One region of the Gordonia humi genome, then DNA from elsewhere that is predicted to be linked to it. Evidence: riboswitches for the same ligand, from Rfam matches in the RefSeq annotation. Region 1 holds a riboswitch; each other region holds the start of a gene.
The links. A riboswitch is a leader RNA that binds a small molecule or an ion and turns the genes downstream of it on or off. The one in region 1 is predicted to bind cobalamin.
Positions count from the first base shown of each region.

Region 2: another riboswitch for cobalamin. It lies ahead of BKA16_RS20040 (ABC transporter substrate-binding protein); the one in region 1 lies ahead of metE (5-methyltetrahydropteroyltriglutamate--homocysteine S-methyltransferase).
Region 3: another riboswitch for cobalamin. It lies ahead of BKA16_RS17950 (ABC transporter substrate-binding protein); the one in region 1 lies ahead of metE (5-methyltetrahydropteroyltriglutamate--homocysteine S-methyltransferase).

Region 1 is NZ_JACIFP010000001.1:2,462,282-2,468,791, forward strand. It holds gene BKA16_RS11230 (pyruvate carboxylase) at 1-2,098, shown strand, start outside; gene metE (5-methyltetrahydropteroyltriglutamate--homocysteine S-methyltransferase) at 2,197-4,509, opposite strand; cobalamin riboswitch at 4,643-4,861, opposite strand; gene putP (sodium/proline symporter PutP) at 4,904-6,442, opposite strand.
Region 2 is NZ_JACIFP010000001.1:4,328,160-4,334,669, forward strand. It holds gene BKA16_RS20020 (acyl-CoA synthetase) at 1-1,402, opposite strand, end outside; gene BKA16_RS20025 ((2Fe-2S) ferredoxin domain-containing protein) at 1,476-2,210, opposite strand; gene BKA16_RS20030 (ABC transporter ATP-binding protein) at 2,207-2,998, opposite strand; gene BKA16_RS20035 (FecCD family ABC transporter permease) at 2,995-3,996, opposite strand; gene BKA16_RS20040 (ABC transporter substrate-binding protein) at 4,059-5,078, opposite strand; cobalamin riboswitch at 5,062-5,247, opposite strand; gene BKA16_RS20045 (CitMHS family transporter) at 5,421-6,510, shown strand, end outside.
Region 3 is NZ_JACIFP010000001.1:3,905,952-3,912,461, reverse strand. It holds gene BKA16_RS17985 (maltokinase N-terminal cap-like domain-containing protein) at 1-50, opposite strand, end outside; gene BKA16_RS17980 (pyridoxamine 5'-phosphate oxidase family protein) at 93-710, opposite strand; gene BKA16_RS17975 (WS/DGAT/MGAT family O-acyltransferase) at 783-2,198, shown strand; gene BKA16_RS17970 (VOC family protein) at 2,191-2,586, opposite strand; gene BKA16_RS17965 (SDR family NAD(P)-dependent oxidoreductase) at 2,591-3,442, opposite strand; gene BKA16_RS23950 (hypothetical protein) at 3,439-3,636, opposite strand; gene BKA16_RS17955 (hypothetical protein) at 3,839-4,576, shown strand; cobalamin riboswitch at 4,641-4,821, shown strand; gene BKA16_RS17950 (ABC transporter substrate-binding protein) at 4,879-5,910, shown strand; gene BKA16_RS17945 (iron chelate uptake ABC transporter family permease subunit) at 5,907-6,510, shown strand, end outside.

The DNA.
Region 1 (6,510 bases):
TCGGGACTTCCGCGCGGGAGCGATCACCACGTCGTTCATCGAGGACCGGCCGTGGCTCACCACGGCGCGTCCCACCGACGACAAGGGCACCAAGCTCCTCTCGTACCTCGCGGACGTCACCGTGCACCAGCCGTACGGACCGCTTCCGACGCCCGTGCATCCGCATACCAAACTGCCCGCGCTCACCGCGCAGCAGCTTCGGGAACCGCCCGCGGGATCGAGGCAACGGCTGCTCGAACTGGGCCCGGAGGGATTCGCCCGCGCCCTGCGCGAGCAGAAGGCGCTCGCAGTCACCGACACCACGTTCCGCGACGCACACCAGTCGCTGCTTGCTACGCGGGTGCGCACCAGCGGCCTGTCGGTCGCCGGACCGTACGTCGCGGCCACCACCCCGCAGTTGCTGTCGGTCGAGTGCTGGGGCGGTGCGACCTACGACGTCGCGTTGCGGTTCCTCAAGGAGGACCCGTGGGATCGACTGGAACGCCTGCGCGCGGCCATACCCAACATCTGTCTGCAGATGCTGCTGCGCGGTAAGAACACCGTCGGGTACACGCCGTATCCGACCGAGGTGACGACGGCGTTCGTGGCTGAGGCCGCGCGCACCGGTATCGACGTCTTCCGCATCTTCGACGCCCTCAACAGCGTCGAGGCCATGCGTCCGGCGATCGACGCCGTCCGGGAGACCGGGACCACGGTCGCCGAGGTCGCCATGAGCTACACCGGTGATCTGACGAGTCCGCGGGAGGACGTGTACACGCTCGACTACTACCTGCGCCTCGCCGAACAGATCGTCGACGCGGGAGCGCACGTCCTCGCGATCAAAGACATGGCCGGACTGCTTCGCCCGAGTGCCGCGCGGACCCTGGTCTCGGCCTTGCGTGAGCGTTTCGATCTGCCCGTCCACCTGCACACGCACGACACCCCGGGTGGACAGCTGGCGACGTATCTCGCCGCATGGGAGGCGGGGGCCGACGCCGTAGACGGGGCGAGCGCCGCGCTCGCCGGGACGACGAGCCAGCCGTCGTTGTCGGCGATCGTCGCGGCCGCGGAGAACACCGAGTTCGACACTGGTCTGTCCCTGGACGCGGTGACGTCGATGGAGCCGTACTGGGAGGCCGTGCGGCGCGAGTACGCTCCGTTCGAGTCGGGGATCCCCGCACCCACCGGACGGGTGTACGCGCACGAGATCCCGGGCGGCCAGCTGTCGAACCTACGGCAGCAGGCCATCTCCATCGGCGTCGGCAACCGTTTCGAAGCCGTCGAGACCGCGTACGCCGCCGCCAACGAGCTGCTTCTGCGGCCGATCAAGGTGACCCCGTCGTCGAAGGTCGTCGGCGACCTGGCGATCGCGTTCGTCGCACAGGGAGTGACCGCGGAGCAGTTCGCCGCCGATCCGGCCGCCTACGACATCCCGGACTCGGTGATCGGCTTCCTCAGCGGCGAACTCGGTGAACCGGTCGCCGGCTGGCCCGAACCGCTGCGCACCGCGGTGCTCGCCGGGCGCGAGCGGCGCGCAGCGGAGGCGGAGCTGTCCGACGACGACCTCGCCGCGCTCGCCGAACCCGGCCAGGTGCGCCGAGACGCGCTGAACCGTCTCCTGTTCCCCGGCCCGACAGCCGACTACCAGCAGCACCTGGAGACCTTCGGCGACACGTCCCGGCTGCCCGCGCACCAGTTCTTCTTCGGACTGCAGCCGGGCTTCGAGCATCGAGTCCGACTGCGGCCGGGCGTCGAACTGCTGATCAGACTGGAAGCGATCAGCGAACCCGATGAGACCGGGCAGCGCACCGTCGTCATGACGGTCAACGGGCAGCTGAGGTCGGTCACCGTCCGCGACCGCGGAGTCGACCCGGCGGTGCCCGCCGCGGAGAAGGCCGAGCGATCGAACCCGAAGCAGATCGGGGCGCCGTTCACCGGAGTCGCCACGGTGGCCGTCGCGGTGGGCGACGAGGTCGCCGAGGGCTCCGTCGTCGCCACCATCGAGGCGATGAAGATGGAGGCGTCGATCACCAGCTCGGCCGCGGGGACGGTCGCTCGGGTGGTCGTGGTCGGCGCCACCGAGGTGTCTCCGGGCGATCTGCTCGTCGAACTGAGCTGACCGGGCGACGGCGTCGACCCGCCGCAGCTCACCAATGCGGCGGGTCCACACGACGAAGGCCTCCCCACATCGTGGGGAGGCCTTCGTCGGATGGTCCGTCAGCGCACGGCGCGGGCGGCCGCCACGAGGTTCTCCAGAGCCTCGGTGACCTCTTCGGTGGTCCGGGTCTTGAGACCGCAGTCGGGGTTGACCCAGAGTCGGTCGGCGGGCACCGCGGCGAGCGCCTCGCGCAGCGACGCGGTCACCTCGTCGGCGTCCGGGACGCGCGGCGAGTGGATGTCGTAGACACCCGGTCCCACCTGGTTGCGGTAGCCGATCGCGTTGAGATCGGCGAGGATCTCCATATGCGAACGGGCGGCTTCGATGGACGTCACGTCCGCGTCGAGGTCGGCGATCGCGCCGATGACTTCACCGAACTCCGAGTAGCACAGGTGCGTGTGGATCTGCGTCGCGTCGGCGACTCCGGCCGTGGACAGCCGGAACGCGGTGACCGCCCAGCGCAGGTACTCCTCGCGGTCGGCGGCGCGCAACGGCAGCAGCTCCCGCAGCGCCGGCTCGTCGACCTGGATGATGGCCGCCCCGGACCGCTCGAGGTCGACGGTCTCGTCGCGGATCGCCAGCGCCACCTGGAACGCGGTGTCGGCCAACGGCTGGTCGTCGCGCACGAACGACCACGCCAGGATCGTCACCGGGCCGGTGAGCATGCCCTTGACCGGCTTCGACGTCAGCGACTGCGCGTAGGCGATCCAGTCGACGGTCATCGGAGACTGCCGCACCACGTCGCCGAACAGGATCGGCGGGCGCACACACCGCGACCCGTACGACTGGACCCAGCCGTTGGCCGTGGCGAAGAAGCCGTCGAGCTGCTCGGCGAAGTACTGCACCATGTCGTTGCGCTCGGGCTCGCCGTGCACCAGCACGTCGAGGCCGATCTTCTCCTGCAGCGCGATCACGTCCGCGATCTCGGCCTGCATGCGGCGCGTGTACTCGGCGTCGTCGATGGCCCCCGTCCGCAACGCCTGGCGGGCCTTGCGGATGTCCGTCGTCTGGGGGTACGAGCCGATCGTCGTCGTGGCCAGTGCGGGCAGATTCAACGCCGCGTCCTGGACGGTGCGTCGCGCGGCCGAGTCCGGCCGGGTCCAGTCGGACTCGGCGAGGGCGGACAGGCGGGTGCGGACCGACTCCACGTGCAGGCGCGGATCGGTGGCGCGGGTCGTGAGCGCCTGTGCCGCCGCGTCGAACGCCTCGGCCTGGTCGGCGCGGCCGTTCGCGTAGGCGCGGGCCAGGGCGACGACCTCGGCGTGCTTCTCGGCGGCGAACGCGAGCCATCCGCGCAGCGCGTCGTCGAGCCCGTCCTCGCCCGCGAGCGTGTACGGCACGTGCAGTGTGGAGCACGACGTCGACACGACGAGTGAGCCGACGCCGCCGCGGAGCGCTTCGAGGGTGCGCAGTGCCGCGTCGAGATCGGTGCGCCACACGTTGCGGCCGTCGACCACGCCGGCGACGACGATCTTGCCGCCGAGCCCGGCGGCCGCCACCGTGTCGACATCGCCCGCGACGAGATCGACACCGACGGCCTCGACTCCGGTCCGACCGAGTGCCGCGAGCGACTCGCGAGCATCGCCGAAGTAGGTCTGGACGAGGATCCGCGGACGCGCCGACACCGCCGACAGCGTGGTGTAGACGTCCTCCGCCAGCGCGGGCAGATCGCCGACGGCGTCGGTCACCAGGATCGGCTCGTCGATCTGCACCCACTGCGCACCGGCGTCGGCGAGGGCGCCGAGCAGCTCGACGTACAGGGCGACGACCTCGCCGATACGACTCAGCGGCGCGTCCGCGCCGTCGACGGCCTTCGACAGGGCGAGGAAGGTGATCGGTCCGACGATCACCGGGCGGCCCGCGACACCGTCGGCCGCGGCCTCGGCCAGCTCGGCGAGGACCTTGGTCGCGTCGAGCGAGAACGCCGTCTCGGGGCCGATCTCGGGAACGATGTAGTGGTAGTTCGTGTCGAACCACTTCGTCATCTCGAGGGGGGCGACGCCGTCGGCGCCGGGATCATTCAGCCCGCTCACTGCGTTCCCGGCGCCGCGCGCGGCCGCGAAATAGCGGTCCAGCGGGTCGTCGATCGTCGTCACACGCGGCGGCAGCGCGCCGAGCATCACAGCGGTGTCGAGGACCTGGTCGTAGTACGAGAACGTGTTGACCGGCACCGAGTCGATGCCTGCCGCGACGAGGGCGCGACGGTCCGACGCGCGCAGCTCGGCGGCGACGGCTTCGAGTGCCGCGCGGTCCGAGCGCCCGGCCCAGTAGGCTTCGACGGCGCGTTTGAGCTCCCGGTTCGCACCGATGCGGGCGGTGCCGGGGACAGTCGCGGTGAACGGTGGGGTGGGTGTCGTCGTATCGACGGACATGTACTTCTCCTGCAAACAGTGGTGACGACCGTCGCCCGACAGAAGATGAGCACAGAACCGCGGACCCGCGACGCGCACGGGCCGGCCTCCGGTGTCATCGCCTGATCCACGAGGCGGACAGCCACCGAGTGCGGCGCACCCGGTACACCAGGCAGGTCTTCGGGCTCGTCGGCGTGCGCTGAGCGCTCCTACTGGTCGTCGCTTCCCAGAGCTGCCGTGGCAGGCCCAGTGCACGTGACGACGGTCGTTCCGACATACCGCTGCGGGTCAGCTCCGGATTCTCACCGGATTCCCTCTTTCGACGCCTGCGACGACTCGTCGTCGTAGGCGAACCTGTTGCGAGGCCGATCATAGCGACCGGTCCCGACGAATCACATTCGCGAGATCGCGTGCGTTAAACCCTGGCGTCCGACGCCGGCGCCGGGATCACCCCGGTCTTCGCCAACTCCTTCGCCGCGTCGAACTCGGCGTCGATCTCCGGGTTCGGGCGGTAGGTGGCCAGGCTGACCGCGACGGCGACGACGAAGCTCGCGGCGACGCCGGGGACGATCTCGTACATGTCGTCGCTCAACCACGATCGTCCCCAGGCGTAGGCGACGACCGCCCCGGTGACGATGCCGGTGAGTGCACCCCACGCGGTGAAGCGTCGCCAGTACAGGGACAAGACGACCGCGGGGCCGAAGGCCGCACCGAATCCCGCCCAGGCGAAGGCGACGAGGTCCAGGATGCTGTTCGACGGAGAGATCGCCAGCACCGCGGCGATCACCGCGATCGTGAGCACACCGAGCCTCCCGAGGCGGACATAGGTGGTGTCGCTGAGTTCGCGGCGACCGGTCTTGGCCGCGACCAGCTTGTACAGGTCCTCGATCAGGGCCGATGAGCAGACGATGAGCTGCGAGGAGATGGTCGACATGATCGCCGCGAGCACCGCGGCCAGGACCAGCCCCGCGATGAACGGGTGGAACAGGATCTGCGACAGGGCCAGAAACACGGTCTCGGCGTCGTCGGGCGCGTCGGCCGTGTGCTCGGCGAAGTAGGCGATGCCGACGAGCGCCGTGCCGACCGCACCGAGGGCGCACGCGAACATCCACGCGATGCCGATCCGGCGCGCGGTGCCCGCCTCGCCGGGGGAGCGCAACGCCATGAATCGCACGATGACGTGCGGCTGACCGAAGTACCCGAGTCCCCACGCCACCGACGAGATGATCGCGATCGCGGAGCTGCCCGCGAAGAAGCTGAGGTCGTCCGGATCGACCGCGCGGACCCCGTCGATCGTGGCACCGACACCGCCCAGATCGATGATGCCGATGATCGGAACCGCCAGCAGCGCCACGACCACCAGGATGCCCTGCGCGACGTCGGTGAGCGACGCCCCGAGAAACCCGCCGAAGAGCGTGTACAGCATCGTGACACCGGCCACGATCAACATGCCGACGGTGTAGTCGACGCCGAACGCGCTGTCGAAGAACTTGCCCGAGGCGACCATGCCGCTCGACACGTAGAACGTGAAGAACACCAGGATGATGACACCGCAGGTGATGCGCAGCACCCGGGACGAGTCGCGCAGCCGCGTCTCGAAGAAGCTCGGGATGGTGATCGCGTCACCGGCGATCTCGGTGTACGCCCGAAGCCTGGGCGCGGTGAGCCGCCAGTTGGCCCACGCACCGATCAACAGACCGATCATGATCCACGACTCCGACAGGCCCGACACGTACATCGCACCGGGCAGGCCCATCAACAGCCAGCCCGACATGTCGGATGCGCCCGCGCTCAACGCCGCGATCCACGGCTTGAGACCGCGGTCGGCGAGCATGTAGCCGTCCAGATCGTTCTTCGTCTTACGGTAGGCGTAGAACCCGATGCCGAGCATCGCCGTGAAGTACAGGACGACGGCGAAGATCTGGAACGCGCGACCGTCGGACGCTACTGACATGAAGACTCCCTCGGTGTGATCGGCATCTCGCCAGAGGGAAGTCTGCCGTCCGTCGCGCGCCTACTACA
Region 2 (6,510 bases), 1.9 Mb from region 1:
CCTCGGTCGCCTGCGCATCCGGCGTGCGCACGACGACCGCGGTGACCGCCTCGCCCCACCTCTCGTCGGGCACGCCGATCACGGCGACCTCCGCGACCGCCGGGTGGCGGTACATGAGCTGCTCCACCTCGGAGGCGTACACGTTCTCCCCGCCGGAGACGATCATGTCCTTCTTGCGGTCGACGATCCGGTAGTAGCCGTCGACGTCGTACGTGGCCAGGTCGCCGGTGTGGAACCAGCCGTCACGAAGCGCCTCGGCGGTGGCGTCCGGTCTGTTCCAGTAGCCGACGAACACGTTCGGTCCGCGCACCACCATCTCGCCGACCACTCCGGGCGCCACCGTGTCGCCGGACTCGTCGACGACGTTCAGATCGTTGTGGATCACCGGCTTGCCGACCGAGCCGGCACGGGTGACGGTGTCCTCGATGTCGAGGACACAGGCGATGGGCGCGGTCTCGGTGAGTCCGAAGCCTTCGGCGAACCGGATGCCGTGGCCGACGAGGCTCTCGATGAGGACCACCGGGCACGGCGCTCCGCCGGACAGGATGTAACGCAGCGACGACAGATCGGCCGGTGTCCGCGCGTCGAGCGCGGCGTCGACCGCGGCCCACATGGCGGGCACCGCGAAGGCCACGGTCACCCGGTACCGCGCGACGGCGTCGAGCCACGCCGCGGGTGTGAACGATTCGAGGATCACCGACGTGCCGCCCGCGTACATCAGCGGCAGCGTGAAGATGCCGAGTGCGCCGATGTGGAACAGCGGCGCCGCGGCCAGACTCACGTCGAGCGGGCCGCTGCCCTCGACCGCGGTCACGTTGTTGATCGCATTCCACTGGTGGTTGCCGTGGGTCAGCATCGCGCCCTTGGGGAACCCCGTGGTGCCGGAGGTGTACATGAGCATGGCGAGGTCGTCGGGGGCGATGTCGACGACGACGCGGTCCCTCGCACCGGATGTGACGAGGTCTTCGTACGCCGACGCCTCCCCCGCGGCTCGCTCCCGGGCCGATCCGATCTCGACGGTCTCGGCGACCGCCGTGCCGGTGAGTGCGGCGGCCACCGTGTCGGCCGTCTGCGGGGACACGAACACCAGCCGCGCACCGGAGTCGCCGAGGATGTACTCGATCTCGCGAGCGGACAATCGCACGTTGATCGGCACGGCGACGGCGCCGAGTTTGGCGACCGCGAAGATCACCTCGATCATCTGCGGACTGTTCGACGTGACCAGCGCGACGCGATCACCGCGTTCGATCCCCTTCCCGCGCAAGGCGTCCGCGACCGCATTGGTGCGCGCGTCGAACTGCGCGAAGGTCGTCGTAGCGCCGTCCGCGGCGTCGATCAGGGCGATGCGGTTCGGGTGGCGGACGGAGTGAATCGTCGGCCAGTTCCCGATGCCGTGGTCCATGGGTCTTCTCCATCGATCGTGTGCGGCGAGTGATGGCGCTCACGGTATCGCGGGAGGTCCGGCTCCGAGCGTGTTACGCGAATCCTCGGCGCCCGCCGTCGCTCGCCGACCACTCGGCGACCGGCTCCCCGCCCACGAGATGCCGGTCGATCACCCGTTCCACACGGTCGGCGGTCAGTCGGCCGTACCAGACGTTGTCCGGGTACACCGCGGCCACCGGCGCCCGGTTGCACGGATACAGGCACCCGGTCACCGTCACGAGGACGTCGTCGTCGCCCAGACCGCGGGCGTCGAGAGCCTCGCCGAACGCGCGTCGCATCTCCCCGCTGCCCCGCGCCGAGCAGCGGGGACCTCGGCAGATCAGGACGTGCCGGGAGAACGCGGGCACATCCTCCCACGCGGGCGAGGTGAGCGGGGCCGTGGTGTCGCGCGCAGGGACGCCACCGTCGTCGATCGCTTCGGCGAGCAGGTCCACATAGGCCCGGGTGCGGGCGAACGACGGCCCGAGGCGCACGTGCGGCCCGTCCGTGTGCTCCCGGACCCAGTGTCCGATCACGCGGCGGAACCAGGCGTTCGACGCGCGATCGTCGACGGTCTGCGCCGATTGGACGAGCACCGTCCGCGCACCGGCGTCCGCGGCGGCGTCGAGCGCCTCGGTCACGGTGGTTCCGCCGCCGGTCAGGACAGCGGTCCGGAACTCGATGTCCGGTCGACGCTCGCCGAGCGCCCGCACGGCCGCGGCGAGTTCGTTCGCCGGATCGATGTCGCGGTCGGTGGGCACGGTGACGATCATCCAGTCCACACTCATCGTCTCTCCTCTCCAACGGTCCCGCAGACCACGACCATCGGTCGCCCGGTCCGCGGATGGGGCACGATCTCGGCGTCCAGCCCGTAGACGTCGGCCAGCAGCTCCGTGGTCAGCACCTCGTCGGGCGTGCCTTCGGCCACGATTCGTCCGGCTCGGAGGACCACCAGGTGGTCGCAGAACATCGCCGCCGACGACAGGTCGTGGAGCGCGGCCACCACCGTGTGGTGCGAGTCCCGTACCGCGGCGAGCAGGTCGACGGCGGCGGCCGGGTCGAGATGGTTCGTGGGCTCGTCGAGCAGGAGTACCGCGGACCGTTGCGCGAACGCCCGCGCGACGTGGGTCCGCTGCCGTTCACCGCCCGAGAGCGTCCGCCACGTCCGATGTCGGAGGCCGGTGATGGCGAGTGCGTCGAGATGCTCGGTCACGTCGGTCCGACGATCGACCGGCGATCCCCAGCCGGAGCCGTGCGGTATGGCGCCGAGGCCGACGACCTGCTCGACGGTGAGGTCCAGTTCGGTGTCCGAGTGCTGTTCCACGGCCGCCACTCGTCGCGCGTAGTCACGACGACGCCAGGCGTCGACCGGGCGCCCGTCGAGGGTGATCCGCCCGATCGTCGGCTTCTGCCACCGCGCGATCAGTGATATCATTGTGGTCTTGCCGGAACCGTTCGGTCCGATGATCCCGGTCAGGGCACCGGCGGGTGCCGTGCAGGTGACGTCGTCGAGCAGGGTCGTCCCCGATGTGCGGAACGAGACCGACTCGACCCCGATCGTGGGCGGCGACGTCATAGATCGCCTCGTCGTCGCCGAAGCAGCCATACGAAGGCCGGGACACCGATGATCGCCGTGATCAGACCGACCGGCAGTTCCCGTTGCGGAACCACGCTGCGGGCCAGGACGTCGGCCCACACCAGGAGAAGCGCTCCGCCGAGGGCGGTGATCGGCAGCAGCCTGGCGTGCAGCGGCCCGACCACCATGCGCGCGGCGTGCGGCACCACCAGCCCCACGAAACCGATGATCCCGGCCTCGGCCACCATCGCCGCGGTGCACAGCGAGACGACGATGTACAGCCCCCAACGGACCTTCGCCACATCGACGCCCAACGACATCGCGCTGCGCTCACCGAACGCGAAGGCGTCGAGGACGCGGGATGCGCCGATCACCACGGCCACGACGACGCCGACGATGATCAGCAGCAACGGCATCCGGGGCCATCGAGCACCCGCGACCGAACCGAGGGTCCACCGCATCACCTGTTCGGCGGCGCCGTGATCGGCGATCAGGATGAAGACCGCGGAGATCGCCGAGCCCAGCTGAGCCACCGCGACTCCGGCGAGGATCAGCCGGCCCGGCATCAGCGCGCCGGTTCGGGTGGTCGCTATCGCGAAGACCAGCACGAGAGCGCCGACGGCGCCGACGAACGCCGCCGTCGACACCGCACCCATGCCGGCGAACCCTGCGGCGGCCACCCCGGTCGTGATCACGATCGTCGCACCGACCGACGCGCCGGAGGCCATCCCGAGAATGTACGGGTCGGCGAGCACGTTGCCGGTCAACGACTGCAGGACGCCGCCGCACACGGCCAGCCCCGCGCCGATCACGGCCGCCTCGACGACGCGGGGAGCGCGTAGGTCGACGACGATGTACGCGGTGTTCGCGTCCACGCCCGGTCCGATGCCGATCTGCCCCGCGAGCGCGGTGTACACGTCACCGAGCGAGATGTCCGCCGCTCCCGCGGCGACGCCGACGCCGACGCTCACCGCGAGGGCGGCGAGCAGCCCGCACACCCATATCGCGTAGATCCTGGCCGAGGTGGCCGCGGCGGGTGCTCCGTGTCCGGTTACGGAGGTCAGAGCTTCGCCAGTTGGTCGGAGACCGATTTCGCGCCGTCGATCAGGCGAGCGCCCGGGGTCGATTCGGAGAACGGCAGGACGACGAAGGCGCCGTCGCGCACCGCTCTCAGATTCTTCAGCACCGGATCGCTCTCCAGATAGGTCCGCTTGGCGGCCGCGGTGTCCCAGCCCGCATCGGCGAGGACGATCACATCCGGATCGGCCCGGACCACGTCCTCCCAGTTGCCGTCCGCCCAGCCGCCCTCGAGTCGGTCGAACACGTTGGTGCCGCCGACCGCGTCGATGATCAGCTGCGGACCGCCGTCGCCCGCCCCGACGAACGGAGTGTCGGTGGCGCTGTCGTACCAGAAGATCTTCTTGTCCGCGCCGGCCTTCGCGGTCGTCACCGTGTCGAGGGTCGCCCGCATCTGGTCGTTGACCGTGTCCGCGGCGTCCTCACGGCCGAACAGTTTGCCGTAGTCGGACGTCTCACCGGCGATTGCGTCCCAGGACGGGTCGGGGCGATCGCTCTTGTCGGCGCAGCCGAACGGCGATACGTAGGTCTCGATTCCCAGGCCCGCGAGCTCGTCGCGGCTGCCGAGCGCCTTGTCGTCGAACGCCGAAGCGTACGACGCCGCGACGAGATCTGGTTTCGCCTCGATCACCTTCTCCCGATCCGGGTACTCCGGCGCGAGGACGGGGATCTTCTTGTAGGCGTCGGCCCACTGCGGTGCGATCTCGTCGTCGAGGTAGGCGGTGCCGATCAGCTGACCACCGGCTCCGATCGCCAGTGCGGATTCGGTGGCGCCCTGGTTGACGGTGATGGCGGCGTCCGCGGCGTGCGGCAGAGTCACGTCGCGCCCGCAGTTGTGAACGACGATCTCACCCGATCCTCTGTCGGCGTCGTCGGTGCCGTTGGTGCTCGAGCACCCGGCGAGAAGTAGTGTCGCGGCGACCAGACCGGTGCCGACGGTGAAACGGGTGTGCATTCTTGATGCCCCGCCTTCCATGACTCGTGGAATATCGGTGTCGGTCACGGCCGGTCTCCTGGCTTCGCAGGGCTGCCCGCACGAGCGCCTTCCCGAGGAGTCGTCCTCAGTGGCCGAAGTCGTCAGCTTCGCGGCTCGTGCCGGACCTGCTCACAGTGGCGAGTACCGCGCCGGTCTTTCACCGGTCTTCCCGTTCACCGTGACGTCGTGCCGAATGCTATCAGTGCGCTCGTCCGGACCGCACCTTCTGTCCGGATCGTTCCGGACGCCGCGCGAAACGTTCGAAACGAGCCTTACGCGCACAAGCGTGACTGTGACGCACACCGCTCCCAGACTCTTCTCAGGCGTCGCGCCACACCCGGTGGCCGACAGGAGTGAAACGAGACGACGATGCTGGTGGCTCTGGGACTGGCCATGGTGGCCGTGTTCATGTTCCTGATCATGACCAAACGCGCGACGCCGGTCGTGGCGTTGATCTTGGTCCCGACGATCTTCGGACTGTTCGCCGGGGCCGGGCTCGGCATCAGCGACATGATCACCGACGGGATCACCGACCTCGCGCCGACGGCCGCGATGCTGTTCTTCGCGATCATCTTCTTCGGCATCATGATCGACGTCGGCCTGTTCGATCCGATCGTGCGCGGCGTGGTCCGGCTGGTCCGCGACGACCCGGCCAGGCTGGTGGTCGGCACCGGTGTCCTCGCCGCCGTCGTCTCCCTGGACGGCGACGGGTCGACGACCTTCATCATCGTCACCTCGGCTCTGCTGCCGCTCTACCTGAAACTCGGGGTGAGCCCGGTGGTGCTCACAGTGGTCGCCGGCCTGGCGAACGGCACGATGAACATCCTGCCGTGGGGTGGTCCCACGGCGCGTGCGGCCGCCGCGTTGAAGATCGACGCCTCAGACGTGTTCGTCCCGATGATCCCGTCGCTGGTCGCGGGCATGGTCGTCGTGCTGGCATTCGCCTATCACCTCGGCGTCATGGAGCGACGCCGCATCGGCCGCATCGAGATCCGCCCGTCGGTCCTGGCGACCGCGACGGCATCGGTGTCGGCCGGCGGCGGCGACCTGCCGCCCGCCGACCGACCGGGGTCGTCCGCCGGTTCGGGGTCGAGCGACGACGGCTCGTTCGGCGGAGTCCTCGATCCGCACCGACCCACCCTGCGCCCCGGTCTGCTGTGGGTCAACGCCGCGCTCACCGTCGCCCTGCTCGCCGTCCTCGGCGCCGACGTCGTCGCGATTCCGGTGCTGTTCATGATCGCCGCGGGTCTGGCCCTGGTGATCAACTTCCCGCGGATCAAGGATCAGCAGGCGGCGATCGTCTCGCACTCCTCGTCGATCGTGTCCGTCGTGGCGATGGTGCTTGCGGCCGCGGTGCTGACCGGAGTGTTCGCCGGGACCGGCATGGTCGACGCGCTCGCCCACTGGATGACCGGCGCGATCCCCGACTGGATGGGTCCGCACATGGCGATCGTCGCGG
Region 3 (6,510 bases), 1.4 Mb from region 1:
ATCATATCGTCCTTGCCGGGGGAGAGGGTCGCCTCATAGATGATCGCCATGCCCGCGACATTACTGCCGCCGTCGAGACCGCCGCGGTCGAGCTACTGTCGCAGCTGAGACCGAAGCGCCTCGACCTCGTCCTGCAACTCCCGGATACGTGCGACGTAGGGCTCGACGCGCTCGCGGACCTGCTCGGTCGTGTACTGCGGCACCAGACTGCGTGAGCAGTTCCAGTCGAAGGCCTCGACATCGATCACGATGCTCCGTTCGCACACCGCGGACACTCGCCCACCGGGCACCCGGCGCAGCGACTCGAGCAGATCCGGATCGTCGCTGACGACCGCGCGGCCGAACACCTTGAGGCGTGTGCGCAGCGGATAGTCGGCGATGAACAGCGCGACGCGACCGTCGGCGTCGATGTTGCCGGTGGAGACGAACTGACGGTTGCCTCGGAAGTCGGCGAAGGCGATCCGATTGGAGCCGATATGGTGGATGAATCCCTTTGGGCCGCTGCGATATTGAACGTACGGCCAACCGGATTCGGTGACCGTGGCGAGGTGGAACGCGAAGGCTCCGGTCAGCATGGAGAGTTCACGGGAGGTCAGTTCCTGCGGTCCGTGATCCTCGTCGAGCGGCTGCGGCCGACCACTCGCTGGGAGGCCCTGCCGACGGGCGCGGACGGCGTCGCCGGTGACGAGGTGCTGGTAGCGCGTTGCCATGACATCTGATGTTACCGACCGGTACAGTGCGATCCGATAACACGTTCTAGTTCTGGGGTATCGTCCTGGGCTATGGATCGCCTCAGCGGGCTCGACGCCAGCTTCCTGTACTTGGAGACACCCGAGCAGTTGATGCATGTGTGCGCGCTGATCGTGCTCGACACGTCGACCATGCCGAACGGCTACTCCTATCCCGAGTTCCGCGCGATCCTGGCCGAGCGTGTCAAGAAGCTCCCGCCGTTCACCCGGCGGCTCCGTCGTGTTCCGTTCGACGTGAGCCACCCGGTGTGGGTGCGCGACGATCACTTCGACATCGATCATCACGTGCACCGGATGGCGTTGCCCGCACCGGCCGGGTATGCCGAGCTGATGGAGGTGACCGGGCATTTCGCGGGCCTGCCGATGGATCGCGGGCGTCCGCTGTGGGAGACGCTGCTGATCGAAGGCTATGTCGATCGCGACGGCGTCGAGAAGGTCGTCGTCATCATCAAGATGCACCATTCGACGGTCGACGGCGCGTCGGGCGCCAACCTCATCTCGTATCTGTGCAGCCTGGAACCGGATGCGCCCGCCCTGGCACCGGACGACGCGGGTCGAAACGAGGACGGTCCCGGGGGCTTCGAGCTGATCGGTCGGGGACTGCTCGACACGTTGAGTCGCCCGTTCTCTCTGCCCAAGTTGGTGCAGCCGTCGATCGGCCTGATCTCCGAGACCATCGGTCGAGCGTGGGCGGGGACGACGATGGCGCCGCCGTTCACCGCACCCCGGACGTCGTTCAACGGCACGATCGACGGCCATCGGACGACGGCCGTCGCGGATCTGTCGCTCGGCGACATCAAAGCGGTGCGGAAGGCCACCGGCGCCACGGTCAACGACATCGTTCTGTCGATCGCGGGGGGCGCGCTGCGCTCGTATCTCGAGCTGCGCGGCGAGCTGCCCGACGGTCCGCTGCTGGCTTCGGTGCCGGTGTCGGTGCGTGAGGAGTCCAAGCGGGCCAACGGCGCGAACAAGGTGTCGGCGCTGTTCATGCGGCTGCGCACCGACATCGCCGACCCGTTGGAGCGCCTGAGGGCGATGGCCGAGTCGAACAAGAACGCCAAAGAGCATCACAAGGCGGTCGGTGCGGACACTCTGCAGGACTGGGCCGAGTTCGCCGCGCCCCGCACATTCGGTCTGGCGATGCGCGCCTACGCCGGCATGCGCCTGGCCGAGAAGCATCCGGTGATCCACAACCTGGTCATCTCGAATGTCCCCGGCCCGCCGATGCCGCTCTACTTCATCGGAGCTCAGGTGGTCGGGCTGTATCCGTTCGGCCCGGTGATGCACGGAGCGGGCCTGAACATCACGGTGCTGTCGAACAACGGTGTCGTCCACGTAGGCGTGATCGCCGCCAAGGCGAGCATGCGGAGCCCGGAGAAGCTGATCGTCCACTTCGCCGAGGAACTGGAGAGGCTGAAAGCCGCGGCCCCGCTGAGCGACGTCAGCTGACGTCGCTCATCAGCTGGATGTAGTTGCCACACGTGTCGTCGATCACGGCGACGAGTACGGGTCCGGCTTCCATCGGTTCGGTCACGACGCGCACGCCCGCGGCAGCCAGTTCGGCGCACGCGGCTCGCACATCGTCGACCTTGAACGATGCGCACGGGATGCCGTCGGCGACGAGCGCCTGCTGGTAGGCGCGGGCAGCGGGGTGCTCGTTCGGTTCGAGGAGCAGTTCCGGGCCGTCGGGGGTGTCGCCGCCGACCACGGTCAGCCACCGGAACGCGCCGGCCGGCTCGTCGTGACGCAGTACGAAACCGAGGTGACGAGTGTAGAAGTCGAGGGCTTCGGCCTGGTCGTGGACGAAGATGCCGGTGAGTTCGATACGCGCTTTCACGCGGTCACTCTACGACGGCGTCGCTGAAGGCCGGCGGGTCGCCGAGGAACGCGCGGTGCGACGGCGGCCGATTGCCGTCGACGTCTGTGACGCCCAGGTCCTGTGCGACCTCGGCGCCGATCAGCACGCGGCCGCTGCGTTCCATTCGCGAACGGTGGCGGTGCAGGGCGTCGATGATGCGGCCGGGGAACTCGACCGATTCGGCCGTCGCGGCGAGTCCCGAGTACATCTCGGGGTGCGCGTCGAAGGCGGCCACGGTCCGTTCGGTCTTGAGCAGTCCCATCCACAGCGAGACGACGGCGACGTCGAACGGGCGGAAGTCGACGGCCATGTCGTGCGCCATCTTGTCGACGGCGGCCTTCGCGGCGCCGTAGGCGGGACCGTGCATGTACGCCGTGCCGCCGAACGACGACGTGTTGACGACGAGGCCGCCGGGCGCCATCAGCGGCGCCGCGTAGTACGTGCAGACGTACGCCGAGCGCATGCCGACGTCGAACAGGTCGGTGAGGTTCAACGGCTTCTCCCAGAAGGGGCCCTTCCGGGTCAGTGCGCGCGGCAGTGCGATCGCGTTGTTGACCAGGATGTCGATGCGGCCGTGCTCGTCGCGGACCCGGTCGACGAGGGCGGCGACCTGGGCGTCGTCGGCGTGGTCGACGATCGCCGGGACGCCGGTTCCGCCGCGCCGGGTCACCTCGGCCGCGGTGTCGGCGACCGTACCCGGGAGATCGGATGCGCCGGGCGTCGTCGTTCGGCCGGTCACGTACACGACGTCGCCCGCCGCGCCGAGCGCGAGGGCGATGCCCTTGCCCGCTCCACGCGAGGCTCCGGTGACGACGACGATCCTCTGCTCGGTCACGGTTGCTCCTGTCCGCCGGCTCGCCGACGGGTCGCGACGACGGTGAGCGCGTCGTTCGCGGAACCGCCGGTGTCGGTGGTGACCGCGGGTTCGCGGTCCCGGAGACGCGGTATGCGGCCGTCGGTCACCTCCGGTGCCGGGATCCGGGCCGCCGCGGGCAGACGTGCGCCCGGGTCGCGACGCGTCCTGCTCATCGGTGGCGCTCCTTCGAGTCGGCAATACTGAAACGTGTTCTAGTAATCGACCTCACTATGCCACACTCGGCGAGGCATCGATATCGTCACCGATTCGAGACCATCGGAGCACTTGAGAAGAACCTGAGAAACAGGCAGTGTTTGGAGTTGCGGATGGGAGTCTCGTGTCCGCCCAACGTCGTCCCAGGCACAGGAGCCCGTAATGAAGATTCGTCTTGCCCTCGCCGCAGTCGCAGCGTCCGCCGCGTTGCTCGGCGGTGCGATCGGCGCACCCGCGGCACACGCCGCGCCCAGCTCCGACGCCGTCGCCGCGAAGAACGCACTGGATGCGATACAGCCGACGGATGCGGCATCGGTCATCGACGGGATCGAAGCGGCGAACAAGGTTCTCAACCAGTTGGGAATCACGCCGTTCACACCGACTGTCGGTCTGTGCACTGACTTCAGTCTGTCCCTCGCGGCGGGCGGTGCCGTCGCAGGTCCGTACACCCCGGGCGTCGGCGACTTGACGGTCGAGGTCCCGCTGGTCGGCGACATCGACCTGAACGCGGTGAAGAAGGGGGAAGTCCTTTACGGTTTCGTGCCGACCGGTCTGATCAACGACTCCGGCGACAAGTCCGGGATGAGAGTCGCGTGGTTCAACGTGAACACGTTCAAGGGCGGTCTCGGGGAGCCGATGGGCGGCGTCACCGACATCATCCTCGATGCGGTCAACAAGCGGATCGCCGAGTCCGACGTCCTCGGTCTGGCAGCCATCGCCAAGCCGGTCATCGAATCCACGCTGACGCCCGCGCTGAATCTGATCCCCAATAACGGAGTCAGGGCAGGCCTGGTCGACACCGGCTCCGGCACGGTCCTCTCCGCCATCTACGGAACGGTGAAGAAGGGCGATGCCACGTGCTTCTTCTTCCCGTCGCTGGGCATCGCGACGGCGAAGTAGCCGACCTCCACTGTGCCCGGGACCACCGTCGGGTGGTCCCGGGCACAGTCGTCTCACGGCGAAAAGTTACGATTGCCTCGCCAGCGTGCCCGACGAGTCGGGCAGGGAACCCGGTGCGAGTCCGGGACTGACGCGCAGCGGTGAGAGCGACGCGTCGGACACATGTCACTGGGTAACGGCCTGGGAAGACGTCCGACAGCGGCAGACCTCGAGTCCGAAGACCTGCTGGCTCGCGCGGGAGCACTCCCGCGCCGATCCGCAGACGAGCTTCGCGTTCCACAGCTCGCGGCCCGAAGGACACCATGCCTCACCCTCGCCGAATCCTGGCCGGAGCCGTCGCGCTCGCCGGCTCCGTCGCACTCCTCGCCGGATGCGGGTCGTCGGACGACTCGTCGCCGCACTCGACCGCCGAGGGATTTCCCGTCTCGCTCGCGAACTGCGGTGAGCAGGTGACGGTCGACGCGCCGCCGCAGCGCATCGTCTCGCTGAACCAGGGCACGACCGAGGCGCTGTTGTCGCTCGGTCTCGCCGACCGGATGGCGGGGACGGCGACGTGGACCGACCCCGTCCTGCCGTCCCTCGCTGAGGAGAACGACAAGGTCAAGCGGATCTCGAACGACTGGCCGTCGTTCGAATCGGTCCTGGCCGAGGATCCTGACCTGGTGACGGCGTCGTTCTCGTCGACGTTCGACAAGGGTGGAACGGCGCCGCGGTCGCGGTTCACCGAGTTGGGCGTCCCGACGTACCTCGCACCGTCCGACTGCGAGGGCAAGGACGACACCGGCGGCGACGGATCGCGCAGCACCGATTTCACGCTCGATCTCGTCTACAAGGAGATCACCCAGCTCGGTGAGCTCACCGGAACCTCCGACAGAGCCGCCGAGGTCGTCGCGGATCTGAAGAAGCGAGTGGCGACCGCCGCCGACTCGGTGCACGCGCAGGGCACGACGGTGCTGTACTGGTTCTCCGACTCGGAGTCGCCCTATATGGCCGGCTGCTGCGGTGCGCCCGGCGTCATCTCCCGCGAGCTCGGTCTCAAGAACGTCTTCGACGACACACGCGACGAGTGGCCGCAGATCAGCTGGGAGGAAGTCGCCAGCAGGAATCCGCAGGTCCTGGTGATCGGCAACCTGACCCGCGACATCCAGTCCGGCGAGTCGGCGCAGAAGAAGATCGACTTCCTCGAGTCGAACCCGGTGACCCGCGAGATGGACGCGGTCAAGAACAAGCGCTACATCATCGCCACCGGTGCGGAGATGAATCCGTCGCTGCGCACCGCTTACGGCGTCCAGAACGTCGCCGACGGTCTGCGCGAGCTCGGTCTGAGTAAGTGACGCGACTGCAGTCTCACCCGTCCGCCGTCGCCGCCCTATGGCTCGGCGGACTGGTACTGCTGTCGATCTCCATCGGATTCGCCATCACCATCGGACCGTCGGACCTCGGATTCTCCGATGTCGCGTCGTCGGTGCGCGCCGAGTTGTTCGGCGGGAGCTCCGGGCTGTCGAAGCTGCAGGAGTCGATCATCTGGAAGCTGCGGCTCCCACAGTCGGTGCTGGCCGCGGCCTGCGGCGCCGGACTCGCGGTGTGCGGCGGCGTCCTGCAGTCTCTGCTGCGCAATCCGCTCGCCGACCCCTTCGTCCTCGGCGTGTCCTCGGGCGCCTCGGTCGGTGCGGTCTCGGTGATCCTGCTCGGATTCGGCGCGGGAGTCATCGGCATGGCGGGCGGTGCCTTCCTCGGAGCGTTGGCCGCATTCGCACTGGTCCTGCTGTTGGCGAGGCTGGCGGGCGGGACCACCGACCGCGTGGTTCTCGCGGGTATAGCGGCCACTCAGCTGTTCTCGGCGCTCACCTCGTTCATCGTCTACACCTCAGCCGACGCCGAGCAGACGCGCGGCGTCTTGTTCTGGCTGCTGGGCTCACTCTCGTCACCGTCGT